DNA from 4 places in the Shewanella rhizosphaerae genome. Region 4 is predicted to be linked to each of the others. Evidence: predicted binding sites of a transcription regulator. Region 4 holds the regulator's gene; each other region holds the start of a gene.
What was found. The regulator sigma-54, encoded in region 4, starts transcription at its own class of promoters, with help from an activator protein. The targets are predictions, from matches to a motif close to GTTGGCACGNNNNTNGNNT.
Positions count from the first base shown of each region.

Region 1: a site for sigma-54 is predicted at 2,303-2,321, ahead of flhA (flagellar biosynthesis protein FlhA). Genes of this name have one in related genera too.
Region 2: a site for sigma-54 is predicted at 2,561-2,579, ahead of K0I63_RS04375 (P-II family nitrogen regulator). Genes of this name have one in related genera too.
Region 3: a site for sigma-54 is predicted at 1,861-1,879, ahead of K0I63_RS13710 (DUF3192 domain-containing protein). Genes of this name have one in related genera too.

Region 1 is NZ_CP080420.1:1,545,809-1,550,669, forward strand. It holds gene fliQ (flagellar biosynthesis protein FliQ) at 1-233, shown strand, start outside; gene fliR (flagellar biosynthetic protein FliR) at 276-1,073, shown strand; gene flhB (flagellar biosynthesis protein FlhB) at 1,073-2,206, shown strand; gene flhA (flagellar biosynthesis protein FlhA) at 2,359-4,458, shown strand; gene flhF (flagellar biosynthesis GTPase FlhF) at 4,470-4,861, shown strand, end outside.
Region 2 is NZ_CP080420.1:971,634-976,494, forward strand. It holds gene narQ (nitrate/nitrite two-component system sensor histidine kinase NarQ) at 1-75, opposite strand, end outside; gene nrfA (ammonia-forming nitrite reductase cytochrome c552 subunit) at 323-1,723, shown strand; gene K0I63_RS04370 (hydrolase) at 1,830-2,372, opposite strand; gene K0I63_RS04375 (P-II family nitrogen regulator) at 2,625-2,963, shown strand; gene K0I63_RS04380 (ammonium transporter) at 2,976-4,226, shown strand; gene K0I63_RS04385 (hypothetical protein) at 4,345-4,671, shown strand; gene K0I63_RS04390 (tetratricopeptide repeat protein) at 4,764-4,861, shown strand, end outside.
Region 3 is NZ_CP080420.1:3,122,623-3,127,483, reverse strand. It holds gene syd (SecY-interacting protein) at 1-607, shown strand, start outside; gene K0I63_RS13720 (Zn-ribbon-containing protein) at 662-1,435, opposite strand; gene K0I63_RS13715 (hypothetical protein) at 1,435-1,770, opposite strand; gene K0I63_RS13710 (DUF3192 domain-containing protein) at 1,919-2,290, shown strand; gene K0I63_RS13705 (DUF2789 domain-containing protein) at 2,440-2,670, opposite strand; gene K0I63_RS13700 (GNAT family N-acetyltransferase) at 2,811-3,461, shown strand; gene K0I63_RS13695 (Mpo1-like protein) at 3,454-3,753, shown strand.
Region 4 is NZ_CP080420.1:3,947,461-3,952,321, forward strand. It holds gene lptC (LPS export ABC transporter periplasmic protein LptC) at 1-339, shown strand, start outside; gene lptA (lipopolysaccharide transport periplasmic protein LptA) at 326-871, shown strand; gene lptB (LPS export ABC transporter ATP-binding protein) at 868-1,599, shown strand; gene K0I63_RS17095 (RNA polymerase factor sigma-54) at 1,734-3,221, shown strand; gene hpf (ribosome hibernation promoting factor) at 3,252-3,539, shown strand; gene ptsN (PTS IIA-like nitrogen regulatory protein PtsN) at 3,542-3,985, shown strand; gene rapZ (RNase adapter RapZ) at 3,982-4,830, shown strand; gene K0I63_RS17115 (HPr family phosphocarrier protein) at 4,823-4,861, shown strand, end outside.

The DNA.
Region 1 (4,861 bases), 2.2 Mb from region 4:
CCCTATCGGTTATCGTGACCATAGTGTCGATGATCATCGTGCCCGGGTTGGTGGTCGGTCTGGTGGTGGCGGTGTTTCAGGCGGCGACCTCGATCAACGAGCAGACCCTGAGCTTCCTGCCGCGTCTGCTGACCACACTCTTTGCGCTGATGATCTTAGGCCATCTGCTGGTGCAGACCATGATGGAGTTTTTCCTGCAGATGGTGAACCTCATCCCTCAGGTGGTGGGCTAGGTATGAATCGCCGCGCCCGCCCGGCTATTGAGCGTCGCTGAGATGGAGATCTTGCTATCGACTATCATGCAGACGCTGTCGGCCTACATGTGGCCGCTGTTTCGAGTGTCGAGCATGCTGATGGTGATGGCGGTATTTGGCGCCAATACCACACCGACCCGTGTGCGCCTGCTGCTTTCGGTGGCGATCACCTTCGCCATCGCCCCCATGTTGCCGGTCAATACCGAGGTCGAGCTATTTTCATTAGGCGCCGTGTTCGTGACCGTGCAGCAGATCTTGATTGGCGTTGCCATGGGGTTTGTCACCTTGCTTATCATGCAGACCTTCGTGTTGACCGGGCAGATCATCGGCATGCAGACCAGCTTAGGTTTCGCCTCCATGGTGGACCCCGGCTCAGGCCAGCAGACCCCGGTTATCGGTAACTTCTTCTTGCTGCTGACGACCATGATCTTCCTGGCGGTGGATGGTCATCTGGTGATGATCCGCATGTTGGTGGCCAGCTTCGATACCATTCCTGTGTCTATGCAAGGAATAAGCATCGCCAGCTATCGGCGTCTGGCGGACTGGGGCGCCTATATGTTCGGTGCGGCGCTGACCATGTCTATTTCGGCGATTGTGGCGCTCTTGCTGATCAACCTCTCTTTCGGGGTGATGACCCGCGCCTCGCCGCAGCTTAACATCTTCGCCATCGGTTTCCCCGTGACCATGGTGAGTGGTTTGATTATTCTCTGGTTGACCTTGACGCCTATCATGGCGCATTTCGACGAGGTCTGGCGTTCGGCCCAGTTATTGCTGTGCGATCTGGTGCAGCTGCAATGTAGCACTGCTGGGAGCTTCTGATGGCCGATAACGATACCAGTCAGGAGAAGACCGAAGAGGCGACCCCCAGGCGACGCGAACAAGCGAGGGAGAAGGGTCAGGTAGCCCGTTCTAAGGAGCTGGGCACCTCTGCTGTGTTGATGTCGGCGGCGGTAGGGTTTGCCGTCATAGGGCCGAGCCTGGGCCAGTCGTTGATGAGCGTGATGACCAACCTGTTTACCATGAGCAGGCAGGAGATCTACGACACCAATAGCCTGTTCAATATCTGGATGATGGTCTTCAAGGAGCTGGCGATCCCTATGGCCAGCTTCGTGCTGTTTCTCGCCTTTGTCGCCTTCCTGGGGAATGTCGTGCTCGGCGGGATCACCTTCTCCGCCAAGGCGTTCATGCCTAAAGGCAACAAGATGAACCCCATCAGTGGCTTTAAGCGCATGTTCGGGGTGCAGGCCTTGGTGGAGCTGACTAAGGGGATCGCCAAGTTCTCCGTGGTGGCCCTGATGGCCTATCTGCTACTGAGTTATTACTTCACCGATATTCTTACCCTGTCCCAGGGGCATCTGCCGGGCAATGTCTATAACGCCCTGGATCTGCTGGTGTGGATGTTTATAGTGCTTTGCTCCTCTACCGTGATTATCGTGGTGATCGATGTGCCGTTTCAGATCTGGAACCACAATAAACAGCTGCGGATGACCAAGCAGGAGATCAAGGACGAGTACAAGGACACCGAGGGTCAGCCCGAGGTGAAGGGCCGGGTGCGTCAGATGCAGCGTGAGATGGCGCAGCGGCGCATGATGGCCGAGGTGCCCAACGCCGATGTCATCGTCGTTAACCCTGAGCATTATGCCGTGGCGGTGAAGTATGATGTGACCAAGGCCGCCGCGCCCTATGTGCTTGCCAAGGGGGTAGACGATGTGGCCTTTAAGATCCGTGAGATCGCCCGCGAGCATGATGTCGCCATCGTCTCGGCGCCGCCATTGGCCAGGGCCATCTATCACACCACCAAGATAGATCAGGAGATCCCCGAGGGGCTGTTTACTGCCTTGGCCCAGGTATTGGCTTATGTGTTCCAACTGCGTCAGTATCAGCAAAAAGGTGGTAAGCGTCCGACGCCTATCCCTATCAATCAGCCGATCCCTGATGAGCTAAAATATTAACGCTTTAAGTTGGTTAATTCTTATTTTGCGTCTGTACTGTCTGATATTTGTTCGTTTGTTATCCGCTCGAGTCGCTGCGAACTAAGCCGGCCTTAAGTTGGCGTACTTTTTGCTGAATCCTAGCTAGATGTCAAAGTTCAGGCGCTAGATTGATGGATTTGAAAGCAACGCTCGGTCAGATAAAACAGGTAAAACCCGCCAATTTTAAAGGGATAGGTACGCCCATATTGGTGCTTGCGGCGCTGGCGATGATCGTCTTGCCCATGCCGGCCTTCCTGCTGGATATCCTGTTCTCCTTTAATATCGCCTTGGCCCTGGTGGTCTTGCTAGTGGCCATCTATACCGACCGCCCCCTGGATTTTGCTGCCTTTCCCACTGTGCTGCTGGTTGCTACCCTGCTGCGTTTGGCGCTTAACGTCGCCTCGACCCGTATCGTCTTGCTCGAGGGGCACAACGGTGGCGACGCCGCCGGTAAGGTGATTGAGGCCTTCGGCTCTGTGGTGATTGGCGGTAACTATGCCGTGGGTCTGGTGGTGTTTCTTATCCTGATCATCATCAACTTCGCCGTGGTAACCAAGGGCGCCGGACGTATCTCTGAGGTGAGTGCTCGCTTTACCCTGGATGCCATGCCTGGTAAGCAGATGGCAATCGACGCCGACCTTAACGCCGGGATCCTTAATCAGGATCAGGCTCGTATTCGCCGCGCCGAAGTGACCAAGGAAGCCGACTTCTACGGTGCGATGGATGGTGCTTCTAAGTTTGTAAAAGGCGATGCCATCGCCGGTATCATGATTCTGGTGATCAACATCCTGGGCGGTTTCGTCATAGGTATGGCCCAGCATGGGCTGGACTTCTCATCTGCGGTCGAGATCTACACTCTGTTGACTATCGGTGACGGCCTGGTGGCACAGATCCCTGGCCTCTTGCTCTCTATCGCCGCGGCCTTGATGGTGACCCGTCAAAACGAATCTGGCGACATGGGACAGATGGTGATGAGCCAGATGTTCGATAACCCTAAGTCGTTGGCCATCGCCGCGGGCGTCCTGCTGACCATGGGCATAGTGCCTGGCATGCCGCATTTCGCTTTTCTCAGCTTTGGCCTGATCACCGCAGGCGGTGCCTATTTTCTGCATCGTAAGAAAGATCTCGACAGACAACGCGCCTTGGAGATCGCTAAGACCTCACCTGCGACTCCCGGCGATGCCAAGCCTAAAGAGCTTAGCTGGGATGATGTGCAGCAGGTGGACACCATTGGTCTGGAGGTGGGCTATCGTCTGATCCCGCTGGTGGATAAGGGCCAGGGTGGTGAGCTGCTTGGACGTATCAAGGGCGTGCGTAAGAAGCTCTCTCAAGAGCTGGGCTTCTTGGTGCCCGCCGTCCATATTCGCGATAACCTGGATCTGGCGCCAAACACCTATCGTATCTCCCTGATGGGCGTGGCCTCTGGTGAGGCGGATATTCGTCACGATTGTGAACTGGCAATCAACCCTGGCCAGGTCTACGGCAAGCTTGATGGTGTCGAGACCACAGATCCCGCCTTTGGTTTAGAGGCCGTGTGGATAGCCCCTGAGCTCAGAGAACATGCTCAGACGCTAGGTTATACCGTGGTGGATGCCGCCACCGTAGTGGCGACTCACCTGAGTCAGCTGTTAACCAACAACGCCTCCAAGCTGCTGGGCTACGAAGAGGTGCAGCAGCTGATGGATATGCTGGCCAAGCATTCGCCTAAGCTGGTCAGTGGTTTCATTCCCGATGTCTTGCCGTTAGGCACTGTGGTCAAGGTGATGCAGAACCTGCTTAACGAAGGTGTGTCGATCCGCGACCTGAAGACCATAGTTCAGACGCTACTCGAGTACGGGCCTAAGAGTAACGATACCGAGGTACTTACCGCCGCCGTACGTATCGCGCTTAAACGCATGATTGTTCAAGAAATAAGCGGCCCAGAGCCGGAAATTCCTGTCATTACTTTGGCGCCTGAATTGGAACAGATGTTGCATCAGTCTATGCAGGCAACGGGAGGCGAGGGGCCGAATATCGAACCTAGCCTTGCCGAGAGGATGCAAAAGTCGTTACTCGACGCATCCCAGCGTCAGGAGATGGTGGGCCAACCAGCCATCCTACTGACATCGGGTATGTTACGTTCGACGCTGTCGCGTTTTGTTAAACATACGATTCCAAATCTGCGGGTGATCTCTTACCAAGAGGTGCCCGATGAGAAACAAATTCGCATCGTATCAGCGGTCGGCCAGTAGAGGGTATTTAAGTGAAAATAAAACGTTTTTTGGCTAAAGATATGCGCTCTGCATTGGCCCAGGTGAAAGAGACATTAGGTTCGGATGCGGTGATCATGTCGAACAAGAAAGTTACCGGCGGTATCGAGATCGTCGCCGCGGTAGACTACGATGAGCCTAAGCCGAGCGTGGCGAAAAATGATGGAGCACCTCTGTCACCCAGCTTTCTCGATCTGGCCGAGGAGAAGGTTTCCATCGGTCGTCAGCCCATTAAGACAGAGTCAAAAAAACAGCCATCACCCGTGGCCGATTCGCTGCAGGCCCTGCTTGAGCGTCAACAAAATCGCGTCAGTCAGCAGCTAAGCCAATCGAATGAAGCACTCGAGATGCCTGCCTGGGCCCAGGGATTGAAGGCGCCAAGCGA
Region 2 (4,861 bases), 1.6 Mb from region 4:
GGCGAGTCCACTGGAAAGTAAAATTAAGGCCAGCATTAACCTTAATATGGTGGAGGTGAGGCTGCCTTTCTTCATGTATTAGAACTCATTAAATTATAGGGAAAAATCGGAAATTTGGACTATGATACTTGTTTAGCAATTGCTGATAAAATTAACAAGGTGATAAAAATGTGACCAACAACACATTCACATTATGATCTGCCTCAAGTTTTAACCCGGATACCCCATAAGGGGTATATTTTTAACGGGGTTAAGGGACTAACTTTGGCCTTGGAGATGTTGTGGTTTTTAAGACTACTATAAAAAGTAACACGGAGATGAGATGGTGAGAACATTAACTACAAAAACCTTTGCACTGAGTGCTTTGGTCGCCGCTGGCCTGATGGCTACCGGCGTGATGGCAAGTGACAAGACTGAGCCACGTAACGAAGTCTACAAAGATAAGTTTTCTAAGCAGTACAACAGCTGGCATGACACAGCCGAAAGCAAAGAAGTTGTCGATATGCTTGAAGAAGTGCCTAGCCTAGTTGTGTTGTGGGCAGGTTACGGCTTCGCAAAAGATTACAATGCACCTCGTGGTCATATGTATGCGGTAACCGACGTACGTAACACACTGCGTACCGGTGCACCTAAGTCTGCCGAAGATGGCCCAATGCCAATGGCATGTTGGTCATGTAAGAGCCCAGACGTGCCTCGCGTGATCGAAGAGCAGGGCGAAGATGGCTACTTCACTGGTAAGTGGTACAAAGGTGGCGCAGAAATCGTGAACACTATCGGTTGTTCTGACTGTCACGAGAAAGGCTCTTCTAAACTGCGTATGTCTCGTCCATTCGCCGAGCGCGCCATGGCAACACTAGGCACGCCATTTGACAAGGCTTCTAAGAAAGACAAGCAGTCTATGGTGTGTGGTCAGTGTCACGTAGAGTACTACTTCGAGAAGACCAAAGATCGCAAAGGCTTTGTTAAGTTCCCTTGGGACATGGGCACAACTGTTGAGCAGATGGAAGTCTACTACGACAACATGGAGTTCAAAGACTGGACTCACGCCGTATCTAAGACTCCTATGCTGAAAGCACAGCACCCAGGCTATGAAACTTGGCAGCTAGGCGTACACGGTAAGAACAATGTGACCTGTACCGACTGTCATATGCCTAAGGTGAAGAATGCTGAAGGTCGTAAGTTTACCGACCATAAAGTAGGTAACCCATTCGATCGCTTCGAAGAGACTTGTGCGACTTGTCATACTCAAAGCAAAGAGTTCATGGTTAACCTGACGAAAGAGCGCAAAGTTAAGGTTGCTGACCTTAAGGCACGTGCTGAGTCTCAGCTAGTTAAGGCGCACTTCGAAGCTAAAGCGGCTTGGGATGCGGGTGCAACTGAAGCTGAAATGAAGCCAATCTTAATGGATATTCGTCACGCACAATGGCGCTGGGACTATGCAACTGCCTCTCACGGTGTTGCGGCTCACGCAGCTGACGAAGCGCTACGCATCCTAGGTACTGCGGTAGATAAGGCTGGTGATGCACGCATCAAACTAGCTCAACTGCTAGCAACCAAAGGTGTTAAGCAACCTATCGCCTTCCCAGATGTTTCTACCAAGGCCAAGGCGCAAGCTGCACTGGGTATGGACATGAACAAGTTGAATGCCGACAAGGCAGAGTTCAAGAAGACTGTACTGCCTAAGTGGGATGCCGAAGCTAAGAAGCGCGAAGCAACTTACTAATTTCTCCCCCCCCTGCATAGTAAAAGCCCCGGTTATCCGGGGCTTTTTTATATCTTCACGACTTTATACTTTCACGATCTTATATTTTCACCGCTTTATTTCGTCACTATTTTATCATCTTCAGCAGGGCTCTGAATCTGTCGCCACTGGCCTCTGCCTGTAGCTCGAACAGCAAAGACTCGCTATTGGTCAGCAAGGCGCCGTGCTGGGTCATCATCTCACAGCCTAACTGCTTATTGGCCTCGGTTCGCGAGGAGACGGCGTCGGTCACCAAGTGCACCTCATATTCGTTGTCCAGCAGATCCCGGCAGGTCTGATAGACGCAGATGTGGGTCTCTATGCCCGCGAGCAACACCTTGTGCCTGCCATATTGCTGCAGTGCCTGTCTGAAGGGCTCGGCGTGCCAGCCGCTAAAGTGAGCCTTAGGGATAGGCTGATAATGAGGCGTCAGCAGCTCGGCCAATGCCGGGCTGGTGGCGCCCAGTTTATCGGGCAGCTGCTCCAGCCAGACGACAGGGATATCAAACAGCTCGGCCGCCTTTATCAGTGTGGTGAGCCGGGTTTCCAGTTCCTCAGCCTGGTGCATCAGGGTGGCCAGCTTTCCCTGAACATCGACGATGATGAGTACACATTCCTGTGGTTGCAGCATAGGGCGCTCCTCTATGGGTGATGACTCCATCATACCCGGATAATTTCGCCACCCAATCCGTCATAAGTCGAATAGGCGACTGCGCTATTTTTGTGCGCTCTGTGCATAGTCGCACCTAATTGGTGCATTTATATGCAGCATCAAGGGCGCCGCTATTACTAAGTTTATGAATGTTAAGGTTTTGTAATATTGGCCTGATGATTGAATTGCCTTTGGCATCAGCAAGAATACTAAGATGAGTCGGAGGCGGTAATGAAATTAATCAGCGCAATAATCAAGCCATTCAAACTCGATGATGTGCGAGAAGCCATTGCAGGGTTGGGGATTGAGGGGATGACGGTGACCGAGGTGAAGGGGTTCGGACGTCAGAAAGGCCATACAGAGCTCTATCGTGGCGCCGAATACCAGGTGGATTTTCTGCCTAAGGTCAAACTGGATATCGCTACTAAGGCTGAAAACGTCGATCACCTTATCGAGTCCATCGTCGCGGCGGCGCATACGGGCAAGATAGGCGACGGCAAGATTTTCGTGACGGATCTCGATCAGGTGATCCGTATCCGTACCGGCGAACTCGATAACGAAGCACTTTAAGGGGGAATTCCAATGGAAGAGTTAGTAACACTAGGTGCGACAGTATCTGAGTTGAAGTTTGCTCTCGACACCTTTTATTTCTTGATCTCAGGCGCGCTGGTGATGTGGATGGCGGCCGGGTTTGCCATGTTGGAAGCGGGTCTGGTGCGCTCCAAGAACACCACAGAGATCTTAACCAAGAACGTCTGTCTCTACTCCATCGCCTGTATCATGTATTTGGTGGTGGGTTACAACATCATGTATGTGGATAATGCCGAGGGTGGCTGGTTGCCATCGTTTGCTAGCCTCATTGGTGCTCAGGCCAGCGATGCTGACCACGCGCTGGAATCGGATTTCTTCTTCCAGGTGGTGTTTGTGGCAACCGCTATGTCTATCGTCTCTGGCGCCGTAGCCGAGCGTATGAAGCTGTGGGCCTTCCTGATCTTCTCTGTGGTAATGACTGGGGTTATCTATCCTGTCGAAGGCTACTGGACCTGGGGCGGCGGTTTCCTCTCCGAGGCTGGGTTTGTCGACTTCGCCGGTAGTGGCATAGTACATATGGCGGGCGCGGCTGCGGCTATCTCGGGTGTCTTGTTACTCGGTGCTCGTAAGGGCAAGTATGGCCCTAACGGTCAGGTGAATCCTATCCCTGGTTCTAACCTGCCGATGGCAACCCTAGGTATGTTCATCTTGTGGATGGGGTGGTTCGGCTTTAACGGTGGCTCTCAGCTGCTGGTGTCTGACGCCGAGAACGCGTCGGCGGTGGCGAAGATCTTCGTTAACACTAACTCTGCAGCCGCCTTCGGCGCCGTCTCAGCCCTGGTGGTCTGTAAGATGGTATGGGGTAAGGCGGACTTGACCATGATCTTAAACGGCGCCTTGGCGGGCCTGGTGGCTATCACCGCAGATCCTTTGTCGCCATCACTGCCTCTGGCCGGAGTTATCGGCATGGTTGCCGGCGGTCTGGTGGTCTTCTCCATCGTGATGTTCGACAGAGTCAAGATTGACGATCCTGTCGGTGCTATTTCTGTGCACGGTGTTGCCGGCCTGTTCGGTGTGATGCTGGTGCCGCTGTCAAATGCCGATGCGACCGTGCTGGGTCAGCTCTATGGCGCCTCGGTCATCTTCGCTTGGGTATTTGGGGTTTCCTTCGCTGCCTGGTATATCCTCAAGATCACCATGGGGATCCGTGTCTCTGAAGAGGAAGAGTATAACGGTATGGATGCATCGGATTGCGGCATCGATGCTTACCCAGAGTTTGTCTCACTCAAGAGCGCCAGTTAACGGCTAGTCAAAACAGATTGCCAAAACTGATAGTAGAATTAACAGGGTCCGTACCTCATGGTGCGGACCCTGTCTTTTGTATTATGCTATCGAAAAGTATGGTGTGAGGAGCGCTAACATGAAGCAGTCTCTCTGGGTGTTGTTTTCGTTGCTGGTCTCAATTCAGTTGCAGGCGGGCCAGGTGGTGGTGCGTAAGGCGAGCGAACCCTTCGACGCCTTCGCCGTGCGCGACAAGGTGCAGCAGGACTTTGAGTGGCGGGAATCCCTGCGTTTGCAGCAGCAGATCCAGATACTACAGAGTCTGCCCTTGGGCTGCGTGCTGTTTAAGTCGCCCTATGCCTACTATCGTTGCGGCGCGAGTTTCTACCGCCCCTATCTGTATCAATCCGAGGGCGTAGACTCTCAGCAGCTCTATATTCAGGTCGATCCGCCAGTATCTCAGTGATTGTTAATATTTTGTAACGCTTTGCGTGGGGCAAAATGAAAAAGCCTACTTTATGATAGATCTTACGGTGCCCTCATCAGCGTAGGTTTAATATGAAAAGGCTAATTGAGTATAAGCGCGCTATCTTGTTGTTATTCTTCATAGTGAGCGGTTGTGCCAGCGGCCCGGGTAAGGAAACCCTCGCTAATAT
Region 3 (4,861 bases), 820 kb from region 4:
CGATAAACTGGGGGAATCGCCCCGTTATTACCCGCTCGGGGAGACCTCTCCCTGCGTGCTGGAGTGTGATCAGGAGAAGGTCGATGCATCGCCCGAGCGTTCGGTGCAGTGGCAGGCGGTAAAACGCGACAGCCAGGGACAGTTCGATAACATAGAGCATGCCCTCTCAATCACACTGCATCCAAGCATACAGGCCTTCTACGGGCGTTACTTTGCGGCGCCGTTGATGTTTGACTCAGACTTTGGTGAGGGTGAGTTGTTGCAGCCCTGGAACCAACAAGATTTCGAATATCTGCAGCAAAACCTAATCGGCCATCTGATGATGAAGCAGAAGCTGAAACAGCCTGCGACCTGGTTTATCGGTGTGCTTGGGGAGGGGGATGAGATGTTGGTGGTGGAGAACGAGACCGGCAGCGTCTGGATAGAGATCCCCGGCGAGCAGCCCCATAGGCAATTGGCCGCTAGTTTGGAGGATTTTATCGCCTCTCTTCGCCCGCGAGTCTGCCCGCCACAAAAGCCGGTCGAAGCGCCTATGCCCGAGACGGATCATCCCGGGATTTGGCAGCGACTCAAGACCATGTGGCGGCACCTACGCTCAAGCAGATAGTCGGCGTGTTAAAAGATAATTAGCTCGCGAGAATCGAGTGAGCGCGAACCGCCATTAGAGGTGATCCCAGGAGATGTTGGAGACGATGCGGCAGTTGTCGCACCTGAAGTGGAAAAGATCCAGCAAAGGGGTTTCCAATAGCCAGTGGGTGTTGCCGCAGCGTGGACAGGGCCTTTGCTGCTCGGCGGCCAGGCTCTCGCCGCCCACGCGGTAGAGATAGTAGTAGGTGGGGATCTTGGTGAGGTATTCGATGCGTCCACGCAGATCCCAGCCTCGGCGAAACAGGTCGCTGTAACACTGGCTCAATTCATCTAAGGCGGCGAACTCCGCCTTGGTGGCCGCCGCCATCTGCAGCTCATCGCAGGCCTGCCATTCGGTTTGCCACTTGATCACCCGTTTGTGATCGCCGTTGAAGGTTGCAGGGATCTGATACAGGGGAATGGGTTGCAGGGTATCGCCGTTTCGTAGCGGCGAGCACATGTGTACATAGCTGGTGTAGAGCAGTTGCCAGCTGGGGGTCTCTGTGCTGCTGACTTCAGAGTTGATATCCTGGCCGATATATTTTTCCCTTGGATGCAGCAGCTTAGCCTGGGTGAGCTCCTCGAGCGCGTAATTGGCCCAGGGGCTGTTGAATCGTTTGGCCAGGCTGCTCTTTTCTGGCAGCAGCAGGCGCACCCTGAACTCCCCTTCATTGAAGGCCACGGCAAATTCACGGCCTAGTACCTGGCCATTGGCCCGGTAGGCTTCCAACAGACCATTAATCGCGCGTTCGGCGGCCGTGATAGTGGTGTTGTCAAAACACTCGAATCTGAGTTCCACCACGTGCATCAGCGGGGGTCCTTGTTGCTTAATTTGGCTTCGAGTTCGCTGATACGCTCAACCAAGGCCTGTTGATTGGCTGTGAGCCTGGCAACCTGCTCGGCGAGCTGGGCCAGCGTCGGCGTAGCGTCGTCGCTTTGGACATTTGCTGCTGGCGCGCTTGTGGTTACCACTATCGCCGCCTGCTCATCGGCTGACATAGATTTAAAGCGTTGTAATCCTTGAACCAGGATAGGCATGGGCAGCGAGTTGCCAAGGCTAGCCTTGATCAATGCCAGGCTGGGAGGCTTACCCGCCAGACTCAATTTACGTGCGGCGACCAGCACCTGTTCGAGTGGACTCATGATTGGTGAAATTCCTTACTTTTTAGCCTGACAGACATATTCTTGATCCTTGGGTTTACTTCAAGATTTTGAAAATTATAGATATATCTGTTTGGCATAAGCTTTGCTTTACCTGAATCCAGTTATAATAGATAAACAGGACGTGAAAGTGAAAACAAAATTAATAACAGCATTGGTCTTCGGCGCTACCAGTTTAGTGCTATCTGGGTGTGTATTGAATGTGGGTGAAGGCGACAAGGGCTGGAGCACGGGCAATTCTTGGGAGCGCGTGCAGGAGCAGAATCGTGTGAACCTGTCTAAGTTGTCCTTGGGGATGACGCGCGATCAGGTGATGACACTTATGGGCACCGCCGATTTTAACGAGGCCTATACCAAGCAAGATAAGACGATCAACGTGCTCTACTATCGTACCCAGCGTACACGCGAAGATGGCACCACCACCAAGGATGAATGTACGCCTATCGTGATCACAGATAATCGCGTCGTGGGCTGGGGTGAGAAGGCCTACCACAACATGTAATGGGATAATCTTTAGTAAAAAGGCAAGCCAGTTCGGCTTGCCTTTTCTGTATAAGCCATCCACTAGTGAGACTTTTCGAAGCCTAACTTTTAAGCCTATTCTTTAGTCCCTGATACCCGAGTCATAAGAGGATGTTTAAGCCTCGCTATCTAAGTGCGAAGCTGAGCGTCGAGATGGTCGATCACCTCTGTCCACATGGCATCTTCTGCTAAGGCTTCGGCTAAAAAATGCCTCTGGGCCTGGGTCCAAAAGGGGGCCTCGGCGATATGGATCTCCGCGGCGATGGAATGCTGCTTGATGAAAGCCTCAACGGCATCGGGTTCACTCGGCAGGCCGAGTTGGTCAAATAGGGTGGCTAGATCCGGTTGTGTGATGTCCATCTTATCCCTCGCTTGTTGGTGATGAGGTGCTTCTATTTAGTATGCGATAAATTGATAAAGTTTCGAATCGATTAAAGTTTGCACTTTTTTACAAGCTTGTTACATTGGACCATGTTGATCTGGATCAAGGAATAACAGCAATGATGACAACAGCTACCCCACCTGTTAACGAAACCTATAAAGCTGTCTATTTAACCGCCGAAGACCTACGCGTCGCCGCCTCGATTCTCTATAACGCCTACCATGATGACCCCTTCTTTATTGCTGCCCTGCATAAGGGAGACAAGGCGCAATATGAGCAGAAGCTACGCGGTGCCATTCGTGAGGAGTTGCACACCCTGTGGCAAGAGGAGCAGGCATTGATCGGCCTGTTTGAGGAGGAACGCCTGATTGGCTTAGCCTGTATCGTGACCCAGCAGGTGCCATTGGGGGAGGCTAGATACTGGCATTGGCGCCTCAAGATGTTGCTGAGCGCCGGTTGGCAGTCGACCCAGGCGCTGATGAAGAAAGAATCTTCGATTTTAGAGCATCTACCCAGCACTCAATGCGGCATATTGCAGTTCATTGCAGTCACACCGATCGAGCAGCATAAGGGGTTAGGTAGACGTTTGATCCAGGCGGTGATGAGCTGGTGTGACGAGCAACCAGAGCTCGAAGGGGTTGGGGTTTACGTGACCCAGGATGATCATGCCCACCTGTTTTCCTCCATGGATTTTGCGCCCATCGAACGTCTGGTCATAGGCGGCGTGCCGGGCGAGCTGCTTTTCTATCGAAGCCCTGAGATTGAGTAAGCGCTACGCCAGCTTCAAAGACTTCTATCCCTTCTACCTGTCGCAACATAGGGATCCCAGATGCCGCGCCTTGCACTATGTGGGTAGCCTGTCAGTAATCGCGCTCCTGGTGGTGGCCATACTGCTAGCCAAGTATTGGCTACTCTGGTTGCTGCCTGTTCTGGGTTATGGCGCGGCCTGGATAGGGCATTTCGTGTTTGAGCGAAACCGGCCCGCAACCTTCGAGTACCCCTTATACAGCTTCTTTGCCGACTGGGTTATGTTGGCTCAGTGGCTAACCGGCCGTCGATAAAGGCCAGTCGCGAATAATTTGGATATTGAGCGCCTGGACATTATGAGACTGGGCATTAAGGCTGAATATTTAGCGTCTGGTCATTAATAGCAAGGTCATTAATGGCCAGGTCACTAATGGTAGGTTAATGTGGGCCTAGTCGATAATCATCTGATTAGTCCTTAGCTAAAATTTCCCTCTAACTAAGTCTTCATCTAATAGCTTCTCAGCTATTAAGCCTTCATCTAATAGCTTCTCAGCTATTAAGCCTTCATCTAATAGCGCTCGTTTAGCTAATAACAGACTCGTCAATCATTAGCCTTTTAGCATCGGCTAGGAAGTGGCTTATTGAGCCTTTGACCCACGAACATTGAACGAGCCGGTGAATATGATTGTACTAGCGCAGCGGTGAATAAACTTAGTTGAGGATGAGGCGACTCACAATTTGCTAGGTCGCTTGTGAGAGATCGCTTACAAACATGTGAGTCTTTCTCCTGAAATCACCCCTGTTTTCGCCTGCGGATATTTGAATCTCATTAATGTTCAATAAGTTAACTGTATATTTGTCTGTGTCTAAAATTTAAGCGATTCACAATTGTTTCTGATGGCGTACATTCTGGCGCAGCGGTAAGTATACTGAACTCAAGTTAAGGAGCTTACTTAAGCAATACGGACGGCGAAGGAAAGCCAAGGATAGCAAGATTGTCGAGGAAGCGAGAATCTTAACATCATGGATGAGAGCAGGATGCTTTAGGACGATAGGCGATAGGGATTATCGCGAAATGGACTTCAGCAAAATGGACTATTGCTAAAAGGATTGCCACTCAAGGGATTGTGAGTGTAACCAAGGATGTTTATCAAGGAATTGCTTACCAGGGAACAGGTAAGAGTAAGCATAAAAGGATAATGGCAGGATGCGTTGGAGCCCATAGGATGTGGGAGCGTGGTTGAATGAGTCGACCACCCAGGGAAGAATAAGACAGGATGTCTCAGGAATTGGAGATGGCAGGACGCCGATGTGATCAGGATGATGCAGGGAGCACGGCGATAGCAGGATGGCTAACACAAGAGTATAGAAAGGCGCACTATAAAGTGCGCCTTTTCTTTTTCTGCTCGATTTTTTAGCCCC
Region 4 (4,861 bases):
CAGACCTACTTTACCCAGCCCATCTATCTGGTCTATCCCGACAACGGCGATGCCCAGTGGCGCCTGAGATCCACCAAGGGCACATTGGACAAAAATAGCGGACGGGTCACCCTGGAAAATAATGTTATCATTGATGCCATTAGCCCAGAGGAACCGATTCAGACCATAGAGACCACCTATCTGGAGCTGGATCTCAATACTATGATTATGACATCCGACAGAAGCATTCGGATCACAGGGCGTGATTTCCTCATCACGGGGGAAGGCCTATATGCCGATCTCAACGCCCAAAATATAAAACTGACGAGTCAGGTAGAAGGAACATATGAAACTAAATAGCCTTATTCTTGCAGGCCTGCTGCCCCTGGTCAGTATTGGCGCCCATGCCAAGGTAAACGACCTGCTGCAAGAGGTTAAGATCTCTGCCGCCAGCCAGGAAGCCGACATTAAGAACAACCAGATCATCTTCCACGGTCCGGTCGAGGTCACCCAAGGCTCAATCAAGATATTGGCCAGTGAACTACGCGCCTTCAGCAAAGAGAAGAACAGCGGCAAGATACTGATCGCCACCGGCAACCCGGCCACTTACTCTCAGGTGATGGAAGATGGCCGTCCCGCCTCGGCCAGCGCCAAGGAGATACGTTACGAGCTTTCCAGCCGCACCCTGACACTGATCGGCGACGCCACCCTGGAACAGGAAGGCAGCCAGGTCACGGGTTCGCAGATCCGCTACAACATAGAGCAGCAACAGCTGATCGCCGAGAGCACAGGCAAAGACAGAGTGATCACCATCATTCAGCCTGAAAACTATCAGGAACAGATCCAGCCAGAGCAGAAGCCCGAGAAGAAACCAGAACAGGAAAAACAATGACAGACCTGATCTTGAAGGCGGAGAACCTCGCCAAGAGCTATAAGAGTCGTGCCGTTGTCCAAGACGTGAGCCTCACGGTCAAGACCGGGCAGATCGTCGGCCTGCTGGGGCCAAACGGCGCCGGCAAGACCACCACCTTTTACATGGTCGTCGGCCTGGTACAGAGCGACAAGGGCCGCATCTTTATCGACGATGACGACCTGACGCTAGACCCCATGCACCTGCGCGCCCGCAAAGGCATAGGCTACCTGCCCCAGGAAGCCAGCATCTTCCGTAAGCTCTCGGTGCGAGACAACATCATGGCCGTGCTCCAGACCCGCAGCGATCTTAATAACGATGGCCGCGAAGAGGAGCTGGAACACCTGCTGGAAGAGTTTCACATCACCCATATCCGTGACAGCCACGGCATGGCGCTCTCGGGCGGTGAACGTCGCCGGGTGGAGATCGCCAGGGCGCTTGCTGCCAACCCTAAGTTTATACTTCTCGACGAGCCGTTCGCCGGGGTCGATCCCATCTCGGTTATCGACATCAAGAAGATCATCGAACAGCTCAAGAATCGCGGCCTGGGGGTGTTGATCACCGACCACAACGTGCGCGAAACATTAGACGTCTGCGAGAAAGCCTATATCGTCAGCCATGGTAATCTGATCGCCGAGGGCACACCCGCCGAAATCTTAGACAACCAGCAAGTACGAGCAGTGTACTTAGGTGAACAATTCAAGCTATAGTTAATCTTATAATGGGGCCACAGAGGAAAAACCACGCGTTAATTGTGGCCTTAGGCACTATCCGATATATTTGTCCGGCACATATAGCCAGAGCTTTCTCATTTTATAATTAGAAACAAGGGAATAGCAGTACGATGAAAGCGTCACTTCAGCTCAAAATGGGTCAGCATCTCACCATGACGCCCCAGCTACAACAGGCCATACGTCTGTTGCAGTTGTCGTCATTAGAGTTGCAGCAGGAGATCCAGCAGGCATTAGAATCCAACCCGCTACTGGAGTTGGATGAAGAGCAGGAGAGCGCCAGCATCGAGCTGCAAGACGATAGCGTCGGCGACAGCTTCGACAACAAGTACGACGACAAGATAGAGCTGGATTCGAGCCAGGATAACTCAGGGGTCGAGACCTCTGATGCCCTGACTCAAGACTCTATGCCAGACGAGCTGCCGGTGGATACCACCTGGGATGAGGTCTACACCGCCTCGCCAAACTCAAGCTCGGGCGCCATGCGCGACGACGACATGCCTTTTCAGGGCGAGACCAGCGAAGGTCTTTACGAACACCTGGAATGGCAGAAGAACCTGACCCCTTTTTCCGATAACGATCTGGCCATCGCCACCGCCATCATCGATGCCATCGACGAGCGCGGTTACCTGACCCAGACCTGTGAAGATATTCTCGAGGCCATGGGCGACCCTGAGATCGAACTCGACGAGGTCGAGGCGGTACTCAAGCGAGTACAACACTTCGACCCTATTGGCGTGGCGGCCCGTGATCTCAGCGAATGTCTGACCATTCAGCTAGCCCAATACAGCGACGATACCCCGCACATCGCCAACGCCCGCATGCTGATCAAGGAGCACCTGGATCTCATCGCCGGACGCGACTTCCGTCTGCTGATGCGCAAAACCAAGCTCAAGGAAAATGAGCTGAGGGATGCCATCGCCCTTATTCAGACCCTGAATCCCCGTCCCGGTCTCGCCATCACCGCCAGCCGCGATGAATACGTGATCCCGGATGTGACCGTCACCAAGAAGAAGGGACGCTGGGTAGTCGAGCTCAACCCTGACAGCATGCCCAAGATCAACGTCAACCAGCAGTATGCCGCCATGGCCCGCAGCACTAAGAGTCAGGCGGATGGCCAGTTTATTCGCGGCCACCTGCAGGAAGCTAAATGGTTCCTCAAGAGCCTTGAGAGTCGCAACGAGACCCTGCTCAAGGTGACCAACTGTATCGTCGACTTCCAGCAAGGTTTCTTCGAATTTGGCGAAGAGGCGATGAAGCCCATGGTACTGAACGACATCGCCGAGGCGGTGGAGATGCATGAATCCACCATCTCACGTGTGACCACGCAAAAATATATGCATACCCCGAGAGGGATCTTCGAGCTTAAATACTTCTTCTCCAGTCACGTCGGTACCGACGATGGCGGAGAGTGCTCTTCAACAGCAATACGTGCCTTCATTAAGAAGCTGGTTGCTGCGGAAAACCAGAAAAAGCCATTGAGCGACAGCAAGATGGCTCAACTCTTGGCCGAACAGGGGATTAAGGTGGCTAGACGCACCATTGCCAAGTATCGCGAGGCAATGCTTATACCTCCCTCAAATCAGCGCAAGAGCTTATAAAACAAACCTGGAAACTGGAGGACTATCTTTATGCAAATAAACCTGACTGGGCACCATATCGAGATCACCCAATCTCTACGAAGCTACATCGAAGAGAAATTCACAAAGCTTGAACGTCATTTCGATCAGATCAATAATGTGCACGTTGTATTAAATGTCGAAAAGTTGCAACAGAAGGTTGAGGCAAAGTTACATCTCCGTGGCGGAGAAGTGTTCGCAACATCCGAACATGCGGACATGTATGCCGCGATAGACTCCCTGATTGACAAACTCGATCGTCAGGTCATTAAACACAAAGAGAAGCTTACTAAACATTAACGATGGAACTGAGTACCATCCTGCGGCCGGAGTGCACCACCTGCGCCACTCCGGGCAGTAAGAAAAAGGTACTGGAGCTTATCAGCGACTTAGCCGCTGTCCAGTACCCCACCCTCTCCTCTCAAGAAATATTTGAAAGCCTTCTGGCTCGAGAGAAAATGGGCAGCACAGGTATAGGCAATGGTATCGCGATTCCTCACGGACGGCTGACTAACATAGATCAACCCGTGGCCGTACTGGTGAAATGTGCTGAACCAATCGCATTCGATGCCATTGACAATCAGCCCGTCGATATCCTTTTTGCGTTATTGGTGCCCGCAGATCAATGCGAGCAACATCTTAGCACCCTGGCCGCTATGGCCGAGAAGCTCAATGATAAGGCGATCATGAAGCAGCTAAGAAAGACCCAAGATGAATCCGAACTCTATCAGGTGATCACCCAATGAAATTGGTTTTGGTATCCGGACGCTCAGGATCGGGAAAATCCGTCGCACTCAGGGTCCTAGAAGATCTAGGCTACTACTGTGTCGACAATCTGCCCTTGCAGATGATGGAGTCCCTGCTTGAGCAGCTCAAGGGACGCAGCGATCTCGTGGCCATCAGCGTCGATGTGCGCAACATGCCCAGCGAAGAGATCCAGCTGGAAAAGCAGCTGGCCAAGCTCCCCAAAGATACCGAAATCTTAAGCTTCTTCCTGAACTCCAGCGACAATGTGCTGCTCAAGCGCTATAGCGAGACCCGCAGACTACATCCGCTGTCACGCTCTAAGGTCTCCCTCAAGGAGGCTATTCAGCTCGAGGGCAAGCTGCTCGACCCCATAGCCAAACTCGTGGATCACTATATCGACACCTCTAACCTCAACATCTATGAGTTGAGCGACAAGGTGCGCGAGATCCTGCTGGGCACGGTCGACAAGGAGCTAGTGATCAACTTCGAGTCCTTCGGCTTTAAATATGGCATGCCGACCGAAGCCGACTTCATGTTCGACGTGCGCTTCCTGCCCAATCCCCACTGGGAACCTGAGCTAAGGCCTCTGACCGGCCTGGATGAGCCAGTACAGCAGTTTCTGAGCCAGCAACCCCTGGTCAACAAGTTCATCTGGCAGATCGAAAACCTGCTGGAAACCTGGTTGCCTCATCTGGAGCGCAACAACCGCAGCTACCTCACCATAGCCATCGGCTGCACCGGCGGCCAGCACAGATCTGTCTATGTGACCGACCAGCTCGCCAAGCTGTTCAACAAGGGCAAGCATAAGGTTCAGGCGCGCCACAGAGAGCTAAAGCATGACTAAGTTGGCTCGCGAGCTGACCATCTGCAACAAG